2 regions of the Mesorhizobium sp. P3_B5 genome follow, and region 1 is predicted to be linked to the other one. Evidence: riboswitches for the same ligand, from Rfam matches in the RefSeq annotation. Region 1 holds a riboswitch; the other holds the start of a gene.
What was found. A riboswitch is a leader RNA that binds a small molecule or an ion and turns the genes downstream of it on or off. The one in region 1 is predicted to bind thiamine pyrophosphate.
Positions count from the first base shown of each region.

Region 2: it holds a riboswitch for thiamine pyrophosphate, as region 1 does, so the genes downstream of both, AC1DVW_RS02605 (YkoF family thiamine/hydroxymethylpyrimidine-binding protein) here and thiB (thiamine ABC transporter substrate binding subunit) in region 1, are expected to answer to the same signal.

Region 1 is NZ_JBFUGR010000007.1:1,727-12,472, forward strand. It holds gene AC1DVW_RS18705 (ABC-F family ATP-binding cassette domain-containing protein) at 1-1,493, opposite strand, end outside; gene AC1DVW_RS18710 (thiamine diphosphokinase) at 1,495-2,139, opposite strand; TPP riboswitch at 2,227-2,341, shown strand; gene thiB (thiamine ABC transporter substrate binding subunit) at 2,385-3,398, shown strand; gene thiP (thiamine/thiamine pyrophosphate ABC transporter permease) at 3,647-5,260, shown strand; gene thiQ (thiamine ABC transporter ATP-binding protein) at 5,257-6,036, shown strand; gene AC1DVW_RS18730 (M48 family metalloprotease) at 6,357-7,763, shown strand; gene AC1DVW_RS18735 (caspase family protein) at 7,860-10,121, opposite strand; gene AC1DVW_RS18740 (RNA polymerase factor sigma-32) at 10,331-10,746, opposite strand, start outside.
Region 2 is NZ_JBFUGR010000001.1:525,538-536,283, forward strand. It holds gene AC1DVW_RS02555 (hypothetical protein) at 624-845, shown strand; gene AC1DVW_RS02560 (putative RiPP precursor) at 1,041-1,130, shown strand; gene AC1DVW_RS02565 (glycosyltransferase) at 1,490-2,479, opposite strand; gene AC1DVW_RS02570 (hypothetical protein) at 2,575-2,799, opposite strand; gene AC1DVW_RS02575 (hypothetical protein) at 2,991-3,293, shown strand; gene AC1DVW_RS02580 (DUF982 domain-containing protein) at 3,319-3,642, opposite strand; gene AC1DVW_RS02585 (DUF1236 domain-containing protein) at 3,856-4,164, shown strand; gene AC1DVW_RS02590 (hypothetical protein) at 4,242-4,448, shown strand; gene AC1DVW_RS02595 (DUF2934 domain-containing protein) at 4,556-4,804, shown strand; gene AC1DVW_RS02600 (hypothetical protein) at 4,952-5,302, opposite strand; TPP riboswitch at 5,470-5,583, shown strand; gene AC1DVW_RS02605 (YkoF family thiamine/hydroxymethylpyrimidine-binding protein) at 5,574-6,182, shown strand; gene AC1DVW_RS02610 (ABC transporter permease) at 6,229-7,044, shown strand; gene AC1DVW_RS02615 (ABC transporter ATP-binding protein) at 7,041-7,772, shown strand; gene AC1DVW_RS02620 (ABC transporter substrate-binding protein) at 7,775-8,773, shown strand; gene AC1DVW_RS02625 (tetratricopeptide repeat protein) at 8,842-10,746, opposite strand, start outside.

The sequences.
Region 1 (10,746 bases):
TTGGTGCCGCCACGCTGCGCCAGCATGTCGGAATAGCCGCCGGCATATTCGATCCAGTGGCCGTCACCGTCCGGTGCAATCAGGCTGGTCACGGTGCGGTCGAGGAAATCGCGATCATGGCTGACCAGGATGACGGTGCCGGCAAAACCGGCGACCAGTTCCTGCAACAGTTCCAGCGTCTCCATGTCGAGGTCGTTGGTCGGCTCATCAAGCACCAGAAGGTTTGCCGGCCGCGCCAAAACGCGGGCCAGCAGCAGACGCGCCCGCTCGCCGCCGGAGAGCTCACGCACCGGGGTGCGCGCCTGTTCCGGCTTGAACAGGAAATCCTTCATGTAGGAAACGACATGGCGCTGCTCGCCATTGATGACAAGGTTTTCACCGCGCCCGTCGGTGAGATATTGCGCCAGCGTTTCTTGCGGATCGACGGCTTCGCGCTTCTGGTCGAGCGTGGCGATTTCCAGATTGGTGCCGAGCCGCACCGAGCCGACATCCGGCTTCATCTCGCCGGTCAGCATCTTGAGCAGCGTCGTCTTGCCGGCGCCGTTCGGCCCGACCAGGCCGACGCGGTCGCCGCGCTGGATGCGGGTCGAAAAGCCCTTGACCACGGTGAGGTCGCCAAAGCTCTTCTCGATGTTTTTCGCCTCGATCACCAGCTTGCCGGATTCGGCGGCGTCGCTGGCCACCATGTTTGCCGCGCCCTCGGCGCCGCGATGGCCACGAAAGCGCTGGCGCATGGTCTGCAATTCGCCGAGCCGGCGCATGTTGCGCTTGCGCCGTGCCGTCACGCCATAGCGCAGCCAGTGCTCTTCGCGCACGATCTGGCGGCCGAGCTTGTGCTGCTCGCGCTCTTCTTCTTCCAGCACCACGTCGCGCCATTCCTCGAAATGGCCAAAACCCTTGTCGAGACGGCGGGTCTGGCCGCGGTCGAGCCAGATGGTGGCGCGCGACACGCGCTCGAGAAAGCGGCGATCGTGCGAAATGACCACCAGTGCCGAGGAGGTGCGGGCGAGCTCCTCTTCCAGCCATTCGATCACCGAGAGATCGAGATGGTTGGTCGGCTCATCAAGCAGCAGGATATCAGGCTCCGGCGCCATCACGCGGGCAAGGGCGGCGCGCCTTGCCTCGCCGCCGGAAAGGTCGTTCGGTCGCTCCTCGCCGGACAGACCGAGATGCTCCATCAGATAGGTGGCGCGATAGGGATCGTCGGCGGGTCCCAATCCTGCCTCGACATAGGCGCGGACGCTGGCGAAATCGTCCATGTCAGGCACTTGTGGAAGGTAGCGCACGGTCGCCGACGGTTGGCGGAACACTTCGCCGTCCTGCGGTTCGATCAACCCGGCGGCAATCTTCAAGAGCGTCGACTTGCCGGAGCCGTTGCGGCCGACCAGCGCGATCTTGTCGCCGGTCGATGCCGTCAGCGCCGCGCCATCGAGCAGCGGCGTGCCGCCGAAGGTCAATTTTATCCCGTCGAGATTGAGAAGCGGCGGCGCCATGTCAGCTTTCTGGAAGAGGGTAGGGGTGGGCGAGCAACAGTGCGCGGCCACCACCCAGTGCAATTTCGAGCCGGCCCTTGACCTCGTTGGAAATGGTCAGCGAGGAGCCGAAGGCAACCTCGACATGGGCGAGCGGCCATTTGGCGCCAGTGACGGTCAGGCCGGACAGATCGGAAAAGCCAAGGATCGAAAACAGCGTGCCGTCGGCATAGTCGAAACCGGCCTTGCCCGGCAGCAACGGGATGCCCTCCTCTTCGCCACTGGTCAGAAGCACCTGCGTACCGGTCTCGGCCAGGTGGATGCTGAGCGCCAGATGCAGGAAAGCATGGTCGGCGCGTTTGCCGCCAAAGGCGCCGGCCAGCACCAGGCTGGTTGCCCCGCGTTCGAGCGCGGCGGCGATGGCCAATTCGCCGTCGGTCTTGTCTTTTTCCGGCGGAAACACCTGGCGGGGCACCGACGCCAGATCGTCCGGCAGATCGGCCGGCACGGAATCGAAATCGCCGACCCAGAGTTCCGGCATCACGCCCAGCATCCTGGCATGGCCGATGCCGGCATCGGCGGCAATGACGCGCGTGCCTTCGACCTGGCGGTCGAGCAGCGGCGTGCGGATGAGATCGCCGCCAAGCAGGATGGTGAATGTGCTCATATCCGGTGGCCCTTACCAGCCCGGCACGAGAAACGGAAGGCGGCAAACTCCCACTTGCGCGGTCGATCGGCCGGGCCTATGTGTCGAAACGCTCTAACGGGGTGCCGGACGCAATCTTCGCGGACCGGCTGAGAGGCAGATTTGCCAACCCGCTGAACCTGATCCGGTTTGTACCGGCGGAGGGATTAGACGTTTCGGATAGCCCGACGCCTCAATTCCTTTCAACGCGAACGAAGGAGGCGCCGATGCGCACGCTTTTTTACTCTCTTGTCTCAGCAACAGTTTTTGCGGCATCTGTTTTTGCCACGTCCGAGCCGGCATCGGCCCAGGAAAAGCTCACCGTCTACACCTATGAGAGCTTTACCGCCGACTGGGGTCCCGGCCCTGCGGTGAAAAAGGCCTTCGAGGCCGAATGCGCCTGCACCCTCGACTTCGTCTCGGTCGCCGATGGCGTGGCGCTGCTCAACCGGGTCAAGCTCGAAGGCGCCGCGACCAAGGCCGATATCGTGCTCGGCCTCGACACCAATCTCACCGCCGAGGCCAAGGCCTCCGGCCTGTTTGCGCCGCACGGCGCGGTGTCGGATGTCAACGTGCCCGGCGGCTGGAGCGACGACACTTTCGTGCCGTTCGACTATGGCTATTTCGCCGTCGTCTACGACACCGAAAAGCTAAAAGTCCCGCCCAAGAGCCTGAAGGAATTGGTCGAGGGCAGCGCCGACGAGAAGATCGTCATCCAGGACCCGCGCACCTCGACGCCGGGTCTCGGCCTGCTGCTCTGGGTGAAGTCGGTCTATGGCGACAAGGCGCCGGAAGCCTGGGCCAAGCTCAAGGCAAAAGTGCTGACCGTGACGCCGGGCTGGAGCGAGGCCTACGGCCTGTTCACCAAGGGCGAGGCGCCGATGGTGCTGTCCTACACCACCTCGCCGGCCTACCACATGGTCGCCGAAAACACCGAGCGCTACCAGGCGGCGTCCTTCGAAGAGGGCGAGTATCTGCAGATCGAGGTCGCCGGCATCACCACCACAGGTGCCAAAAACCCGCTAGCGCAGAAATTCCTGGCCTTCATGACCGGGCCGAAATTCCAGAATGTCATTCCCGAGACCAACTGGATGTTCCCGGCCGGGAAAACCGACAAGCCGCTCAACCCGGCCTTTGACAAATTGGTCAAGCCGACCAAGACCTTGCTGTTCAGCCCGGAAGAGGTCGCGGCCAACCGCAAGGCCTGGGTGGATGAGTGGCTGGCGGTGATGAGCAAATAGCTTTGTGGCAAGCTGATCGAAGATGATCGCTCTATGGCGCCCCCCTCTGTCCTGCCGGACATCTCCCCCACGAGGGGGGAGATCGGCCGTCATGGCGGCCTTCGCCAATTGCCGAGGTCGCAGGAGTAAGCGGAGCGGTGGAATAGCCAATCTCCCCCCTCGTGGGGGAGATGTCCGGCAGGACAGAGGGGGGCGCGAAGGAACGCAGTCCTTTGTAAGTGCCGCAATCCGAGGATTGGCGGTCCAGCGTGCAACGCGCGTCTGATCCCCGCGTCACCGCCGGCATCGTCGCGCTCGCCGCAATCGCGCTGCTGATCGGCGGCGCGTTCGCCGGGCTTATCCTCGAAGGCACGCGGGACCTGTCCGGGGCTGTGTCGGCCTTCGATCCCTATCTCCTGCGCGTCGCCCGCTTCACGTTGTGGCAGGCGGCGCTCTCGACGCTGCTTTCCGTAGTGCCGGCGCTGTTCGTTGCCCGCGCGCTGTCGCGGCATCCGCACTTCCTAGGGCGTGGCTTCATCCTGCAGCTGTTCGCCGTGCCGCTGGCGCTGCCGGCCATCGTCGCGGCGCTTGGCATTCTCGCCCTTTATGGCCGCGCCGGCTATTTCGCCGGCGTGCTCGGTACGATCAGCGGCCAAAACTGGCCCGGCATCTACGGCTTGTCCGGCATTTTGGTCGCCCATGTCTTCTTCAACCTACCGCTCAGCGTGCGGTTGTTCCTCGAGGCGCTGGGCACGGTACCGGCCGACCAGTGGCGGCTGGCGAGCCAGCTTGGCATGGGCGCGGCGCCCGCCTTCCGGCTGATCGAGTGGCCGACATTGCGCGCGGCCCTGCCTGGCGTCGCCGGGCTCGTCTTCATGCTCTGCATCACCTCCTTCACCATCGTGCTGATCCTCGGCGGCGGGCCGGCCGCGACGACGCTGGAGGTCGCCATCTACCAGGCACTGCGCTTCGATTTCGATCCCGCGCGGGCCGTCACGCTAACGCTGCTGCAGATTGCGCTGACCTTTGCCGTGGTGCTGGCCCTGACGCGGCTTGGCGCCAACACCGTCGGCGACGCCAATCTGCCGGTGGCGTCGCGTCGCTATCTTTCGGCCGGTGCTACCGAGACCGCGCTCAACACTGCCTTGATCGTCCTCGCTCTGCTGTTCGTCGCCGGGCCGATGGCTGCCACGGTGATGTCAGGCCTTGGCGCCGATCTCGGCCGTCTCGCCGGCGAAAGTGCTGTACGGCAGGCGACGCTGACCAGCGCCGTGCTTGCCTTCCTGTCGGCGCTGCTTTCCGTAGCGCTGGCGTTGTCGCTGGTCATGGCACGGCGGGCGTTGTCCCTGAGCCGCCGCGTTGGCACCAGAACGCTGCTCGAACACGCCACCGACACCGGAGCCGGTTTTGTTCTTGTCGTGCCGCCGATCGTCATCGGCGCCGGCTGGTTCTTGCTGCTGCGTACGGTCAGCGATGTCTTTGCCATTGCTCCGATCATGGTCGTGACCGTCAACGCGGTGATGGCGATGCCGTTTGCGCTTCGCGCCGTCCGCCCTGCCTATGATGCGGCGAGCGAGCGCCATGAGCGGCTTTGTTTACTTCTCGGCATTTCCGGCTGGAGCCGGCTTCGGCTGATCGACTGGCCGTCGCTGCGGCGGCCGCTTGCCACCGGCTTTGCCTTTGCCATGGCGCTGTCGCTTGGCGATCTCGGCGTCATTGCGCTGTTCGGTAGCGATTCCGTGCAGACGCTGCCCTATCTGCTGCTGTCGCGCATGGGCAGCTACCGCACGGCGGACGCCGCCGGCCTAGCGCTGCTGCTCGGCGTGGTTTGTCTGGCGCTGGTGCTGGCCGCAGACTGGCTGGGACGGGGAGAAAAATCATGACGTCCGCGAACCAGGGCACCGGCGACGAAAAAGGCGCGGCCGTGCGGTTGGACCAGGTCACGTTCAGCTACGCTGAAGTGCCGTTCTTATTCGACGTCGAGTTCGCGGCGTCAAAAATCACCGCCATCATGGGAGCGAGCGGCTCGGGAAAGTCGACACTGCTCAATCTGGTCGCCGGCTTCGAGACACCGCAGTCGGGCCGGGTGCTGATCGGCGGCGCCGATGTCGGTGCTGCGCCGCCCTCGGCGCGGCCGGTGTCGATGGTGTTCCAGGAAAACAATCTCTTTGCCCATCTTTCGGTCGAGCGGAATGTCGGGCTCGGCCGCTCGCCTTCGCTCAGCCTGACCGAGGCCGACCGCGCCGCAATTGCCGAGGCGCTCAAGCGCGTCGGCCTTGCCGGCAAGGAGAGACGCCTGCCGCGCGAACTCTCCGGTGGCGAACGGCAGCGCGTCGCTCTGGCTCGTGTTTTGGTGCGCGACCGGCCGGTGCTGTTGCTCGACGAGCCTTTCGCCTCGCTCGGCCCGGCGCTGCGCGACGACATGCTCGACCTGCTTGTGGGCGTTCATGCGGAACGGCAGATGACGGTGCTGTTCGTGACCCACCAACCGGAAGACGCGCACCGCGTCGGTCAGAACATGGTGTTCCTGGACAATGGCACGGTTGCGGCAACCGGGGCTGCGGCTGATTTCTTCGCTGGGGCTGGCCCCGACGCCTTTCGGCGCTATATCGGCACAGGTCCGGGCGGATCACGAGATGTTGCCCGGAAGCGGACATAATTTACGGCCAAACCGGGTTGGGGCGAAGTGGCGCTTGCTTGCCATGGTCAAGGTAGTGTGGCTAGGTCCGCCCAGTACTGGTCCGGCACTGGCCGTGATTTGCCCCTACAGCGTCGTGTCCATTCGGACGACAAGGATGCTGTAGGTTTTTGATTTTGTGCGTGATCTCCAAGCCGCCGGCGCGAACCTTCGGTTCGGGATCATGTGTTGAGAGCCGAAAGGAAGCCGTTCTGCCGACCGGCACAGACACAGTAAGACGCAGTCCGCTGGCGCGTTTTCTCACGCTGGCCGGCTTGGCCGTGGCGCTGGCAAGCTGCCAGATGTTCACGCCTCCGGACGTGCAGGAATCCGGCTTCCAGCCGTCCGACAAGCCGATCACGGTCGACAATGTTGCCGCCAACAGCAAGCTCGCCGAGCTGGCGAAGGCGCAGCACCCGCGCATCCTCGCCACCTATGGTGGTGAATATTCCGATGCCAAACTCGAGCGCATGGTCGCCAAGGTCGTCGGCAGGCTGACGGTGGTGTCGGCCAATCCGACACAGACCTATCGCATCACCATCCTCAATTCGCCCAACGTCAACGCCTTCGCACTGCCGGGCGGCTATCTCTACGTCACCCGTGGCCTGTTGGCGCTGGCCAATGATTCGGCCGAGCTTGCCGCCGTCATCGCGCATGAGATGGGCCACGTCACCGCCAACCATGGCCTGCAGCGCCAGCAGCTGGAGGCCGAGGAAGGGTTGGCAACCAAGGTCGTCTCCGACGTGCTCGGCGACAGCCCGACCGCCAAGGCGGCGCTGATCCGCGGCAAGCTGAAGCTCGCCCAGTTCTCGCGCAACCAGGAGCTGGAGGCCGACGCGATCGGCATCAAGTCGATCGGCGAGGCGGGTTTCGATCCGTTTGCCGCCGGCCGCTTCCTGCAGTCGATGTCGGCCTATACCGATTTCCGTTCGATCAGCGGCGCCACCGACGCCAGCCTCGACTTCCTGGCGACGCACCCCAACACGCCGCAGCGCATCGATCTGGCGCAGCGCCATGCCCGCCAGTTCGGCGCGCCCGGTGTCGGCACGCGTGACCGCGATTCCTTCCTTGCCGGCATAGACGGCCTGCTCTACGGCGACACGCCGGAGGAAGGCTATGTGCGCGGCGAAACCTTCATGCATCCGGGTCTCGGCGTCTCCTTCTCGGTGCCGGACGGTTTCATCATCGACAATTCGGCCGCGGCGGTGACCGCCACCGGCCCCGGCGACATGGCGATACGCTTCGACGGTGTCGCGATCGACAAGAACCGGCCGCTGACCGACTACATCCGCAGTGGCTGGGTGGCCGGTCTCGTCGAAAGCAGCGTCAAGCAGGAAACGATCAACGGCAACGAAGCGGCGACCGCGCATGCCGGCGCCGAAGGCTGGCAGTTCGATATCGCGGTGATCCGTGCCGGCGGCCAGGTTTACCGGCTGCTGACGGCGGCACCGTCCGCCAGCACCGCGCTGGACCCGGTGGCGCGCTCGGTCAGCGGCTCGTTCCGCATCCTGAGTGCGGCCGAGAAGGCGGCGCTGAAGCCGTTGCATATCCGCGTCGTCACCGTGCAGCCGGGGCAGACCATGGGGTCGCTGTCGGCGCAGATGGTCGGCGTCGATCGCAAGCTCGACCTGTTCCGGGTGCTCAACGCGCTGTCGCCGGGGGCCGCTGTTTCGGCCGGCGACAAGGTCAAGATCGTCACCGACAAGTAAGAATCGGACGGGCAGGCGGTGCTATAGCCCGCCAGCGGGTGGTGGCGAAGGTGATTCCACTCACATCGCCTGGTCAGCCGCCAACGACCGCCGCCGTCAGCCAGGGCTGCCGCCGCCGCTTTGCCTGCCACTACCGCCATTGCCGTTACCGCCGCCACGCCAGGGCGGCGCAGTGAATGGATCGGGTTCGTTCGGTACCGGTCCGAGAAGTTTCGGGAGGTACTCCCTTTTGGGCTTGGCGACCTTGGGCGGCTTCGTACGAATGACCTTTATCTTCGTGATTGTTTTCGTTTCGGGCGTGCAGGCTGCGATCGCCAGGGCATTGCGGCCGGCAGGACCGAGAATGCTCATCGTATAGTTGTTCTGCCGTTCGATACCGGCCCTGAGGAAGGCCACGGCACGGGCCGAGTCGGCGGGCACGCCATTGCGGCCGTCCTTGAAGATCACGGCGAGGTCGCTCATGGCATTGCTATGCCCCATCGCCGCTGCCTTGAGCAGTAGGTCCAATCCCTTGCCGGTATCGCGCTTCACGCCGAGGCCATTGAACAAGGACCGTCCCCACGCCGTCATCGCGTAAGGGTCTCCCTTAGCGGACGCTTCTGAATAGAGGCCATTCGCTTTCGTGGCATCCGCAGGCGTCCCTATTCCGGACGAGGCGATGCGGCCGAGTTCGAAGACGGCCCGGACATGTCCCCGGTCGGCAGCCTCCTGGATCGCCTTGCTGGCTTCGTCGACCTTGCCTGACGCCAGCAAGGCACGGCCCAGTTCGTAGTGGAAGCGGGCGATGTCGGGGTAGGCCTTGACCGCCGCTTGGCAAAGCTCGACCGCGTTGCCGCCGATCTCGTTGGGCAGCAGTCCTGGGACCACGCCTTGCAGGTCGAGGGGGTCGCCTGCCGCCTCGTCGCAAGGCTCGACGCTTGGCGACAGCGTCATCGTCGCCCGCTTCGACGAATTGCTGGCTCGGATTTCGAAGCCGATCTCGACGGCAGCTGTCGAACCGACCTGCGGCTCATAACGCAAATCACTGACTTCATTGGCCATCAGGCTCGATTGAGGCGACAGGATGCGGTCCGGCAGCGACAGCGTTCCCGTTGCCGGATAGCTGGCGAGCTTAAGGCTGATGCCTGGATCCTTTGCCGGCAGATCCAGCTTCAGCGGCACCGGGCCTATTCCGACCGGAACCTTGACATCGCGATCCCCGATCGCCTCGGCGGCCCCGGAGACATGGATGCCGCGCTCAAGCACCCGCTGCTTCTGCTCATTCTTGAGCGAGGCGATGATCTGCTTGCCGTCGGCGCCCTCGCCGCTCATGACCCGCAGCACCAGAACGCCTTTGGATTCGCCGCCCCAATCGTCATGCGTGGCGTAGGCCACCGTGTCCACTTGTTCCTGCGCGCCGACGCCCTTGGGAACCTCTATCTTCAGACGCGGCAGATCCTTGCCCTGGATCGGCTGGCCCACTTCGACGGGTTTGCCATCCAGCGTCAGCCGGCCGAGCGTCGGCGGGCTTTCAATGCTGACGGTGACCGCGCCGCCGTCGACGTCGACAGGCTGCGGCAGGTCCAGCGCGACAGGACCGACGCCGGACGGCACGACCTTCTCCAGCACTGGCGGCAGCGAGGGCCGGGTCACGCGACGCATCAGCACGACGTCGTCGATCAGCGAGGAGTTTTCCCACGGAACCTGCTTGCCATCCGTGGCCTTGACGACATCACGGCGCACCGCGGCCATGACCGTGCGTATCTCCTGGTTCGGCGCCAGTGCCCGGCGCGAGAATGCCGACGAGAAGGGGCTGAGATCGCCGGTTCCGTCATAGGCGATTGCTCCCGGTTCCGTGGCAAAGGCGATCAACGTGTTCTGCGAGCCTTTGACTTGCGCGAGGCCGGTGCCGCCGGTGATGACCAGCTGGTCGCGCAGCCAATAGTCCTTGCGTGGGAACGGATTGTTGCGGCAGGCATCGAGAATGATCACCTGGATCTTGGATTTCGAGCGCAGCTGCTCAAGCACATCATCCAGCTTGACAGCCTGGACCTCGATGTCGGCTGCATCCTTGAGCGATGCATCGACCGGGATCAGGAAATTCTCGCCGCCGATCTGGAAGCCGTGGCCGGAGTAGTAGACGACAGCCAGATCGGCGCCGTCCGCGGCCGCGAGATAGTTGCGGAACTGCTCCTCGAACTGAAGCCTGGTGACGTCCTTGGCAAGGAACACATCGAAGCCAGCCTGCCGAAAAGTGTTCGACACATCGTCGGCGTCCTTGTCCGGATTCTTGAGAGCGGGAATGTCCCGGTACTCGGAATTGCCGATGACAAAGGCAACCCGCCGATCGGCTCGCGCATCGAATGTCGTGAGGCCCACAAGGACCAAGGCTCCAAGGATCGCGTAGCATCGCAACATGGCAAATCCCCATCCGCTATGACCTGTTCGGTCGCAAGAACGCAATTTGCAGCGGCCGGGTCTGTAAAAGGGGTCACAATCCACAAATATAGAGGAATGCCGCCATGGCGGCGATATATTCTTATATAATTAAAGTCTTACGTTGACCCTCAGAGACACCACAGGTGCGTTCAGGCGGCCGTCGCCAGGAACTCCGGGTTCTGCCGCACCAGCGCTATTTTCAGCTTTTCCATGGCGCGCGCCTCGATTTGGCGGACCCGTTCCTTGGAGATGCCGAGCGTCTCGCCGAGCGCTTCGAGCGTCGCGCCCTCGTCGCTCAGCCGGCGTTCCTCGATGATCCTGAGTTCGCGGGCGTTGAGCGCGCCGAGCGCCGTCTTCAGCCAGCCAGACCTGCGTTCGACATCGATGGTGTCGCCAGCGATCTCGTCGGGCAAGGGGTCGTCCGAGATCAGGAAATCCATCCGCTCGGTCGCGCCAGCGTCGTCGGCGAGCGGCGCATTGAGCGAACTATCGGGCGCCGAAAGGCGAGAATCCATCATCGCCACATCGGCTTCGGAAACGCCAAGCGCCACTGACACTTCGCGGT
Region 2 (10,746 bases), on a different contig from region 1:
CGTCGCCATGCCGGACCGAACCAACGGGCGTGCCGGCCGTTTCTCCTTATGGAAGATCGCCAACCGAGATTTCGCTGTCGCCCGGAGCCGTCCGGTACCTGGACGGTGTGGGATGACGTTGCCGACGCGCCAGCCAGCCTGGGAGGCTGCGCCCTTCTCGGCCGCACATGGGAGCGCGCCAAGGTCGCCCGCGATGTGTTGCGGCGGATTTACGACAATCACCTGGAGGCGCGATCGGTTCGCCGGCCACCGGCCCCGTCAGTGCAGCGTGTCGACGATCTGATCGCCTCGATTCGCACCCGCGCCCGCTCCGACACAAATGCGCATAGGACTTGACCGCCTTGGTTCAGCAACCGCAGGTACCTTGCTGGAGCCTGGGGCAGTGTACTTCTCGAACAACTGAGCTGATCTGAAAGTGCCTTGCAGCCGATGGTTGTCGCGCAGTTTATTACTGCGTCGCTGCTGGGCGTCATCTGTATTATTTCGTGATCGTCTGGCGCTGGAACCATCCATCGCAACCCACGTTCGGGCCTATTCGCGATGCCTCATTTATAGGCAGGCACGGGCATGCGAAGCGGGTGGGGCGGCAAAACAAGAGCGGGTTGGGGCAGGAGCAACATACCATGTCGAAACGAGAAATCGGAACATCCCCTGCCTTGGGGATGCGTGTCGCCGATCTGAAAGTCAGGATGCGAAACGCCCAGATTACCGAGCATGAAATGAAAACCTTCCACAAGGTCGCTGCCATCATGGGGAGCAACGACGGCTCCCTAGGCCTGGACACCGACGATCTGATCGCCGCGTCCTTCGTGACCGAAGCGCTGGGCGAGCCCACGTCGAATTGATAGCCGGTCACCACAACTGAAAAATACGAGCGCATGACCCGCGAGCGTCGGTTAGCCAGGCACCGTTGGAGCGCCCCTGCGTCCATTTGGACACAGGGGCGCTCCAACGTGTCGCTGATCTCTGCCCCGTGGGTTGACAATGCGCTTATCGCAGCGAGATGTTGCATTGTTGAAAACGAGGGCAGGATGGTTGCAATGAAGAAAACCTACGAAAAGCCTGTACTGACCAAGCGCGAGAAGCTGTCGACCGTAATCGCGCAGCAGGTTTCACCTCCCCCTCAATAAGCGCACGGCGTCTGGCGGTCGCGAATATCTGCGGTCGCCGCAGCGAGATGTTGCATTGTTGAAAACGAGGGCAGCAATGATTGCAATGAAGAAAACCTACGAAAAGCCTGTGCTGATCAAGCGCGAGAAGCTTTCAACCGTAATCGCGCTATCTTCACCTATCCCCCAATAGGCGCATCGCGCTTTTTTGGTTCTATGCACCAGGATTGATGCGCAAGACGAATTGGTTGAGCCACATCTGGCGGTCGCGAATATTCGCGGTCGCGCCGACGAGGCGCAACACACGCAGGCAAGACGCGCCGAATGTTCACCTCCGCTGACCCAGTCAGTGGGGATTGTTTGTCGGTTTCAGCTTGTAGTCAGCTGTGTCCGACAAAGGCCGGAACCCGCTCGACATCGTCCCTCATCAGGCCGGTCGCCAGGCCGAACTGGCCGACGAACACCAGGCTGTTGAAAGCCAGGCCGGCGGCAACGGCCAAAGGCACCTGCCAGACCGGCATGCCCGTCTGGCGTGCTTGAGTGGCGATGCGCAAGCTCACGCGCCAGGATGTGGAGGCCCAGCGCCGCAGCGCCTTGAGCACGCGCCGGGGACGTGAGGCGGTGGTCAGGATCGCATATTTGCGGTCGGCGTCGCGGCCGGTGACCAGTGCGCGCCACAGAAAGAACCCCAGTCCGCGCGGTGGATAATGGCTGGACACCGCTTCGACCCTTACCAGCTCATGGCCCTCCGCCTGCAATTGCCTGGTCAGCAGCGTGCAGGAGACCTTGAAGCCGTTGCTTTGCGGAAACGGATGACCGGCTAGCCAGCTTCGCCTGAACGCGCAGTTGTTGGCGTTCAGCGCGCGCTTGGCGGCAAAGCGCTGGTCATGGTCGCGAAGCGGAAAGAACCACAGCAGCGCGAAGGTCCGCGAGGCAAAGTCATCATAGCCAAGATAGGTGTAGCCGTTCACCACCACCGTGCGCGCATTTTCGAACGGCTTCAGCAAAGCCGGCAGCCAGCCCGGCTCGACGACACAGTCGGAATCGCAAAGAATGACGATCTCGCCCGTCGCCTCGGCAATGCCGCGGTTCTTCAGCTCGTAATAGCGCCCGTCGGGCAAGGCGGCGAAGGCCAGCGTCGCGGCCATGCCTAGCTCCGGCACTCTGGCGGCAATCTCATCCTGCAAAAGCGGTGTGTCCAAGGCTTCTCCGGAATGGACGAAGATGACTTGCGGCTTTGCCGCATATCCGAGATCGGCTGCAGCCCTGATCTCGCGGGCAAGTGCCGCGAAACCGACGCCGATCTCGTGCCAGTCGATCGCCTTGGCATTCTCCATCTCGACGATGATCGAGTAGCTTTCGCGCACCATGTCCTATTGGCCCCGGCCCTGAAGCCGCAGCCATAGCCGACTGCGAAGACTTTTGCAGCCTCTACGCGTAAAATTGTCAGAACCACTACTTCCGCTTAGACTTCGTCGAAAGGACCGCCACGCCTGGCAGGATCGCGCTTGATAGCGGCTTCCTCGGCGTCGTCGGGCAGGGCGTCATCGCTGTCCTGATAGGCATTGTCGTCGTCCTCGTCAGGCAATTCGCGGCCCTTCTCGATGCCGTCTTCCTCCGCACTGTCAGGCAGGATTTTCGCGCCTTTGATGGCGTCCCACTCCTTGCTGCTCCCGTGTCGGAGCTTCAACCTCGTCGTTGCTTCGTGGCTTTCCGCGCGGTTCCATCGTTGGCTTCCCTGTCTTTGAAACAAGTCTCCGATGTTGAACTCATGACTATGCCGCCGGTTCCGTTCGACGCGAGTCGCGTCCCGCACGCGGGGAACCAATAGGCGCCAATCTGCTTTGCAAGGACATGACTTGAGCTTGAAAGGAGCCGGACATGAAGACACTCGCTCTCTTGCCCTGTTTGCTGATGGCGACGCTGGCAAGCCCGGCGGCCGCGGAGACAAACGGTCAGACTGGTCAAGCGCCTGCCCCATCCACCCCTTGCCAGGCTCAGCCGCAAGACGGGAACGGGCAGACGAAGTCCAACAACGAAAGCCTATCCGAGACACTCGATCCTTGCGATGGCGTGTTGCAGCCGCCGCCCACCGGCGACCAGGGCGTCATCACGCCGCCCGACGAAGGCAAGACGCCGGTGATCAAACCCGGCGAGGTGCCGGCGCAGCCTCCGAAGCAGTAAGCGCTGCCCCGAGGTCGGGCGGGCGTCAATTCTCCTGGCTGTTGCTGGTTCCACCGCGCGCGTTCCTGGCTAACTTTGCCTCGCGAAGCGCCGTCACCGGGTCGACGCCGGTCCACAGAATGCCGGCGGCTTCGGCAAAGCCGATGAACGCCCGGCGCGCCTGGTCGGCGCTGAGATGACCGGCGCGCGCCGCGTCGCATGCCTTCAGCGCAGTGGCATGGATCGCACCGCGCCGCGCCGGCGGCCATTCCTTCAGGAAATTCTGCATCTGCGCCAGTGAGGCGATGTCGCGTTTGAAGCCAGCCCCCACAGCGATGGCCACAGGCGCGTGAAACAGCATTTCATCCATGTCGAAGACCTCCCGGAAAGCGTTGCAGCGCCTTCAATGCGCAACGGCGCCATGCGGTTCCCCGGATCAATGGGTCCCCGATCAATTAGCCATTTCTCAGGGAACAACAGGCTTCCCCCGACGTTTGCTCCCTATAGAGCTCGCCACCTCGAACCATGAAAGTCCTCGCATCAGGCGGGGCAGGGCGAAGCTTGCAAACAACAGGAGAGAACGATGAAAAACCTTCTGATTCCTGCCGCTGCCGGCCTGGCTCTACTGGCTGGCATTGGCGTTGCCGCGGCCGAAGACGTGGTGGTCGTTTCGCCCCAACAGCAGACGGTCATTCGCGAATATGTGCACAAGCACCCATTGGCTTCGATCAATCTCCTCGGCGTCGAACTGAATGTCGGCTCCACTCTGCCTGACACCGTCGAACTTCAGCCGATCGAGGTTCCCGACGTTCAGTACAGATACGCTGTCGTCGGCGACCATACCGTTCTGGTCGACCCTGCCACCCACAAGATCGTAGAGGTCATCGACTGACGCTTGCCTTCCCTGTCGTCCCCGAACGGGGGCGGCAGGCAGGGCAGTGCCAGCTGGGGATATGGAAGGAGCCCCTCATGTTGCGGCATGCCGAGTCGCCCGATGTGGCCAAATCCGTCGACAAACTGCTCGCCGAGCGGAGCAGTGCGCTGTTGTCGATGAGGACAGTGATTGCAATGGTGCGGGAGCGCACCGGAACCGAGCGCTCGGATGCGGATCTGGAAGCCCTGATCACCAAGAAGGCGGCGCTCCTTGGCGTTGCGGTGTTGTCCGACAGGACCTGACTGCCGATGGATATGATGCCTTCGCGTTGACACCAAAGACGGCGCTCGAAATTTCAGCTAAAACAGTGCCTGCTCACGGGATTCGAATCGAACCGATGGAGGCAGGAGTGACGGACGACAGGCATGAACGCATTCGCCAACGGGCGCACGCGATCTGGGAAAAGGCGGGCCGGCCCGAAGGCGCGCATCAGCAGCATTGGGACCAGGCCACGGCCGAAATAGACGGCGCGGCTGCCAAGCCGAAAGCCAAGCCGGCCGCAAAGAAGCCTGCTGCCGCCAAAGTCAGCAAGCCCAAAGCGGCGCCGAAGCCGGCAGCCGCCGCCAAGGCGGCCAAACCCAAATCAGGCAAGGGCTAACCGCCTCTCACCCATGATGCGGTGAGGCGCGTTCTGCCTCGGCTTGGAGCCGCGCCCGCGCGCCGAGCAGCCGCGAAGGCGTCGTAGGGAGACAGTCGACGACCGCGGGACGGGCTCGGCGAGATTAGCGGGCCGGAAGGGCGCCCCTCACGCGTCCCAGGCATAGCTGGAGAGCGCAAAGCGGATGCCGGCCGCCGTCATCGCCAACTCGCATTCGGTGATCTGGCGCAGATTGCGCAAATAACGCGCCATGGTCTGCGGCAACCAGCCGGCGCAGGCCTCGACATAGGCGCGGCTGTGCACGAGGGTGCCTGACGACAGCCGCTGCTCTTTCTCGGCAATGACTTTCAGGTACTGGCGGATGAAGCGGATGTCGTCCGCGATGTCCTGGCTGGCCATACGCCAGGCTCCGGCGAGACGCTCGCGATGTTCGATCGATGCTGTCGAGATGAGCGGGCGGGAGAGATCGGCGAAGCCGGCGTGGTTTGCGGTGCTCATCCGGATCTCCCATGGGTTGGCAATAGTACTTTATGTACGAATGACGGTCAATACATTTTGTACGAAATCGGCTCCTTTGACACGTTGTGGCGGCGAGCTGGCGCAACGCTTTCCCGCCACGCGTCGAAAAAACCCCTTCCGCAATCCTTCGAACAGTGCTTTAACGCGCCAATCCACAGGGGTGCTCCGTACGGTCGGGGCTGAGACGGGGGCGGCAAGCCCACAGACCCTAGAAGCTGATCTGGGTAATACCAGCGGAGCGAGGCGGGCTATGTTTTCTGGCGCACAGATTTCCCTGTATCCCATGACCGACGATTTCGTCGGCGTCATCCTTGGCGCGCTCGGTGCGCTCGATCCCTGGCGCGACAGGCTCAGGATCGAGACCGACGACATCTCGACCTTGCTGGTCGGGCCGCCCGAAGTATTGTTTCCGGCGATGCGCGACCTGTTCGTGGCGGCAGCGGCAAGCGGCAAGCACTGCGTGCTGTCGGCGGCGATCTCGCGCGGCTGCCCTGGCGAGCCGGATGATCCGATCTGCCGCACCGATGCACTCAGTGGGCCTGTCGGACCACTCGGCCCCCGCAAGGACGCCGCTATTGCCGCGGTGCGCCAGGCCGGCGCCACCGGCCAGCCGACAGCGGCGCAATTCTCGCTCTATGTCATGGGCACCGACGATCACATGGACGAGATCTACGGCTGCATCGACTTCCTCAAACAGTCCGGCGTCTACGACCGCTCCAAGAACTTCTGCACCAAATTGCGCGGCGATGCCGGCCCGGTGTTTGCGGCGCTGAACGAGGCCTTCTGCCGCTTCGGGCCGGGCGCCGGCCACGTAACCCTCGACGTCACGATATCGGCCAACAGCCCGTCCGCTGTCTGAGCTTTTTGCGCGCTCCTGTCGCGCCCGTCCGTCAAAGGTTATTTCAGTGGTCCCATCCGCCCCTTCGCGCCCGCTCGCGGGCTTCATCGCCGCCATCGCAAAGGCAGCGCCAGCAATCGCCTCGGTCGGCCTTTTGCTGCTGGCGTGGGAATTGTATGCCCGGTTCTCCGGCATCAAACCGACGATATTGCCGGCGCCGTCGCGTGTGCTGGAACAGGCGCTGCTGAACCGCGACGCGCTGGTGGAAAATGCCGTCCCCACCATCCGCGCCACGTCAGCCGGCTTTGCCTGTTCGCTCAGCGCCGCCTTCGTGCTGTCGGTGCTGGTCGATTTCTCGCCACCGCTGCGCCGCGCGCTGTTTCCGCTGCTCATCGTCAGTCAGACCTTGCCGCTCATCGCCATCGCGCCGCTGGTGGTGCTGTGGTTCGGCTTCGGCCTGATGCCCAAGATCGTGCTGGTCGCGCTGGTCACCTTCTTTCCGATGCTGGTGGCGTTGGTTGAGGGCTATGACGCCACCGAGAAAGAGATCGGCCAGATGCTGCGCGCCATGGGGGCAGGGCGCTGGCGCGTCTTCCTCTCGGCACGGCTGCCCTCGGCGCTGCCCTATTTCTTCGCCGGTCTGCGCATCTCCATCACCTATGCTGTGGTCGGCGCCATCTTCGCCGAATATGCCGGCGCGGCAAAAGGGTTGGGCATCTACATGCTCAACGCCAAGAACAATTTCCGCCCCGATCTGGTGCTGGCCGCCGTCGCCGTCAGCGCGGCGCTGACGCTGCTCCTGTTCGGCGCAACGGTGTTGATCCAGCGGCTGGTCATGCCGTGGGAGCGGGCTGGACAGGAACGCGCCGGGGCAGGACTATGACCCGGCTCGAATTGCGCCACGTCAAGAAGCGCTTCGGCGACCTCGATGTGCTCGCCGACATTTCGCTCAGCGTCGGCGCCGGCGAATTCGTCTCCATTCTCGGGCCGTCCGGCGCCGGAAAATCGACGATCTTTCAGCTGCTGACCGGTGCGCTGAAAGGCGAGGGCGAGATGATCTTCGACGGCGCGCCGCTCGACGACCATGGCCGCCATTTTGCCTTCATGCCGCAGCGCGACGCGCTGATGCCATGGCGGCGCATCCTCGACAACACCACGCTCGGCCTTGAGGTGCAGGGCGTCGGGCGCAAGGCCGCCCGCGCCCGCGTCGCACCGCTGTTTGCCGAATTCGGCCTCGCCGGCTTCGAGCGGCATTATCCCTCCGAACTGTCCGGCGGCATGCGCCAGCGCGCCGCCCTTTTGCGCACCGTGGTGCAGGAGCGCGACATGCTTTTGCTCGACGAGCCGTTCGGCGCGCTTGACGCGCTGACCCGCGCGGCCATGCAGCGCTGGCTGGAGGCCATGTGGCGGCGCCACCGCTGGACGGCGCTGCTGATCACTCATGACGTGCGCGAGGCGGTGTTCCTGTCCGACCGCATCTATGTGCTGTCGGCCCGCCCGGCCCGCATCGTGCGCGAAATCAAGGTGCCGCCGCGCGGCTCTGGCGCGGACACTGCTGCCCTCGAAGCCGAAATCCTCGACACGCTTCTCAACCCTGCACAAGGAGAATGACCATGATTTCACTGACACGCCGCCAGGCCCTGCTGCTGACGCTCGTCGCCGGACTGCCCTTACGCGCTTTCGCGGCGCCGCAAAAAGTCACCGTCGCGCTCGACTGGACCGTCAACACCAACCACATCGGCCTGTTCGTCGCCCGCGACAAAGGTTTTTATGCCGAGGCCGGGCTGCAGGCTGAAATCCTGCCCTATGGCGATACCGGCGCTGGCACGCTGGTCGCCAACCACATCGCCGATTTCGGCATCGCCGGTGCCGGCTTCTTCACCCAGCGCGCCGCCGGCGCCGATCTCAAGGCGGTCTATGCCGTGGTCCAGGCCGAGACCGGCCGGCTTGTGTTCAACGCCGCGCGCAGCGACATCAAGAGCCCGAAAAACCTCGACGGCCTGACCTATGGCGGCTTCGGCAGCGCCTGGGAAAACACGCTGATCTCGACCATGATCCGCCATGACGGCGGCAAGGGCAATTTCGAGACGGTGACGCTCGGCACCTCCGCCTATGAGGCGCTGGCCAACGGCTCGGTCGATTTCACGCTGGAGGTCTCGACCTGGGAAGGCGTCCAGGCCGCGTTGCAAGGCGTCAAGCAGCGCACCTTCCGCTATGCCGATTACGGCGTGCCCGACGAGCACACCACCTTCATCGCCTCCAGCGATGCATTTCTTTCTGCGAACCCGAAGGCGGCTTCTGCCTTCATCGAGGCAACGCTGCGCGGGTATCAGTTCGCCGTCGACCACCCGCAGGAAGCCGGCGACCTACTGATAGCGTCCAACAAGGACGCCCTGACCGATCCGGCGCTGATCCACGCTTCGCTGAAGATGCTGGTCGACGGCCATTTCCTCCGCAGCCAGAGCGGTGTCATCGGCACCATCGACAAGGCCAAGATCGAGGCGATGGGAGCCTATCTCTTCACCGCCGGCATCCTGCGCGACGCCGACGGCAAGGCGCTGAAAGAACGCCCGGATTTCGAGGGGTATTTCAGCAACGCGTGTCTGGGGTAGCGGCATGGAAGCCGCCGGTCTCCCCTTCGAGGGAGATGTCGCCGAAACGCGACAGAGAAGCTTCCGCCTCACTCTGCCCCGAGGATGCGCGCTTTCTTGCGGTCGGCCTCGGCGCGTTTGCGATTGCCCTTGGCGTCCCAAGCCTTGCTTCGGGCTGTGTATGCCATGGCGAAATCCGGCTGGAGCTTTATGGCCTGGCTGAGATCGGCGATGGCTCCGTCATAATCGGCTTTGCTGGTCCGGATAATGCCCCGGCCCAAATAGCCAAACGGGTTCCTGCGATCGAGGCTGAGTGCCTTTTCAAAATCGCGCAACGCCGCATCATCCTCATGTTTGCCCATCAATATAAGGCCGCGTTCGGAATAGACCCTTGCGTCCGTGGTGTTGAGACTGATGGCCTTGCCGTAGTCCGCAAGCGCCCCTTCATCGTCACCTTGCAAACTGCGGTTCTGGCCGCGGTCGTAGTAAGTCTCAGCAAAATTCGGATTGAGCGCGATTGCCTGAGTGTAGTCGGCGACCGCATGGACGTAGTCGCTTTTGGCCTCCCAGGCGAGGGCACGGGCGAGATACGCATCGTGGAATGCGGGATATAGAACAATCGCTTTGCTGTACTGGGCTATGGCGCCGTCATAGTCTTCCTTTTCGTGCAGCGTCCAACCCTTGTTGAACGCCACGGCGGCTGGCGAAGCGCTGCTTGGCTTGATCGCCGCATCGCCGATCTGGCTCGACTTCTTCGAGGCATCCGCATTCTCTTTTGCCGCCACGGCCAGCTTGCGGCCTTTGCGGGCGAGAGTCAGCTTCGAATCGAGCTTTAGTGCCTGGTCGTAGTCTGCAATGGCCTTGTCATAGTCGCCCTTCTCGAACCAGGCGTTGCCCCGCCCGAAATAGACAGGCGCGTAGCTGCCGTCGAGTTCGATCGCGCGACTGTAATCTTCGATGGCGCGATCCGGTTCGTTCTTTTTGGTCCACGCGACGCCGCGGCCGAGGTAGGCATCGAGATAGGCGGGATAGAGTTCGATGACCTTGTCGTAGTCGTCGATGGCCGCGTCATATTTGCCTTTCTCGACAAGCGACATGCCCCGCCCGACATAGGCTGAGGCCTTTCGCGGATCGAGCGCGATCGCGCGGCTGTATTCGGCGATGGCGCGATCGTATTTGCCTTTCTTGTAGAAGGCATCGCCGCGATCGATGAAAGCCTTGAGGTTTTTCGGGTCCGAGCCGACCGCGTCAGATCCGGCACCGCCTTTTGCTTGCGCGGCAACCGTCGCCTTGCGCGCAACCGCATAGTCAGGATTGCCAGGGTTGAGCTTTATGGCCTGGTTGAAGTCGGCGATGGCATTCGAATAGTCCTTGCCGTCGGCCCGCGCCATGCCGCGCCCATAGTAGCTGGCGGCATCGTTCGGATCGATCCCGATTGCCACCGAATAGGCTTCGACCGCGCGCCTGATGTCGCCCTTGGCGTGCCAGGCCGCGCCAGTGCAGAAGAATGCGTCGCGCGCCTTGGGGTCAAGCTCAGTGGCCCGGCTGCAGTCGGCCAAGCCACCTTCCGCATCGCCTGCCGCGGCCTTGGCCAGGCCCCGGCGAATATATGGCGAAGCCATATCCGGGATGATTGCGATGACCTTGTCGTAATCGGCAATGGCGCGGGCGTAGGCGTGTTTGGCGTCCCAGGCCTTGCCGCGACCAAAATAGGCAAGGGGGCTGTCGGGGTCGAGCGCGATGGCCTCTGCATAGGCACTGATGGCCTCGTCGTACTTGCCCTCGTGCAGCAGGCTATCGCCGTTATGGACCGCGACCAGAACGCCCGGATCGGTGGCCTGGATCAACGCTGCCAACTTGGAGGCGGAAAGCTGGCTGTCGGGCTGCGCGTTGCTGGCGTCGTCCTGCGTGGCCGCGGGTTCGGTGGGGGCCGCAGTGTCGCCTTCGCCCCTCATCGCCTCCGCCGCCTTGCGGCCGACGGCATAATCGGCATT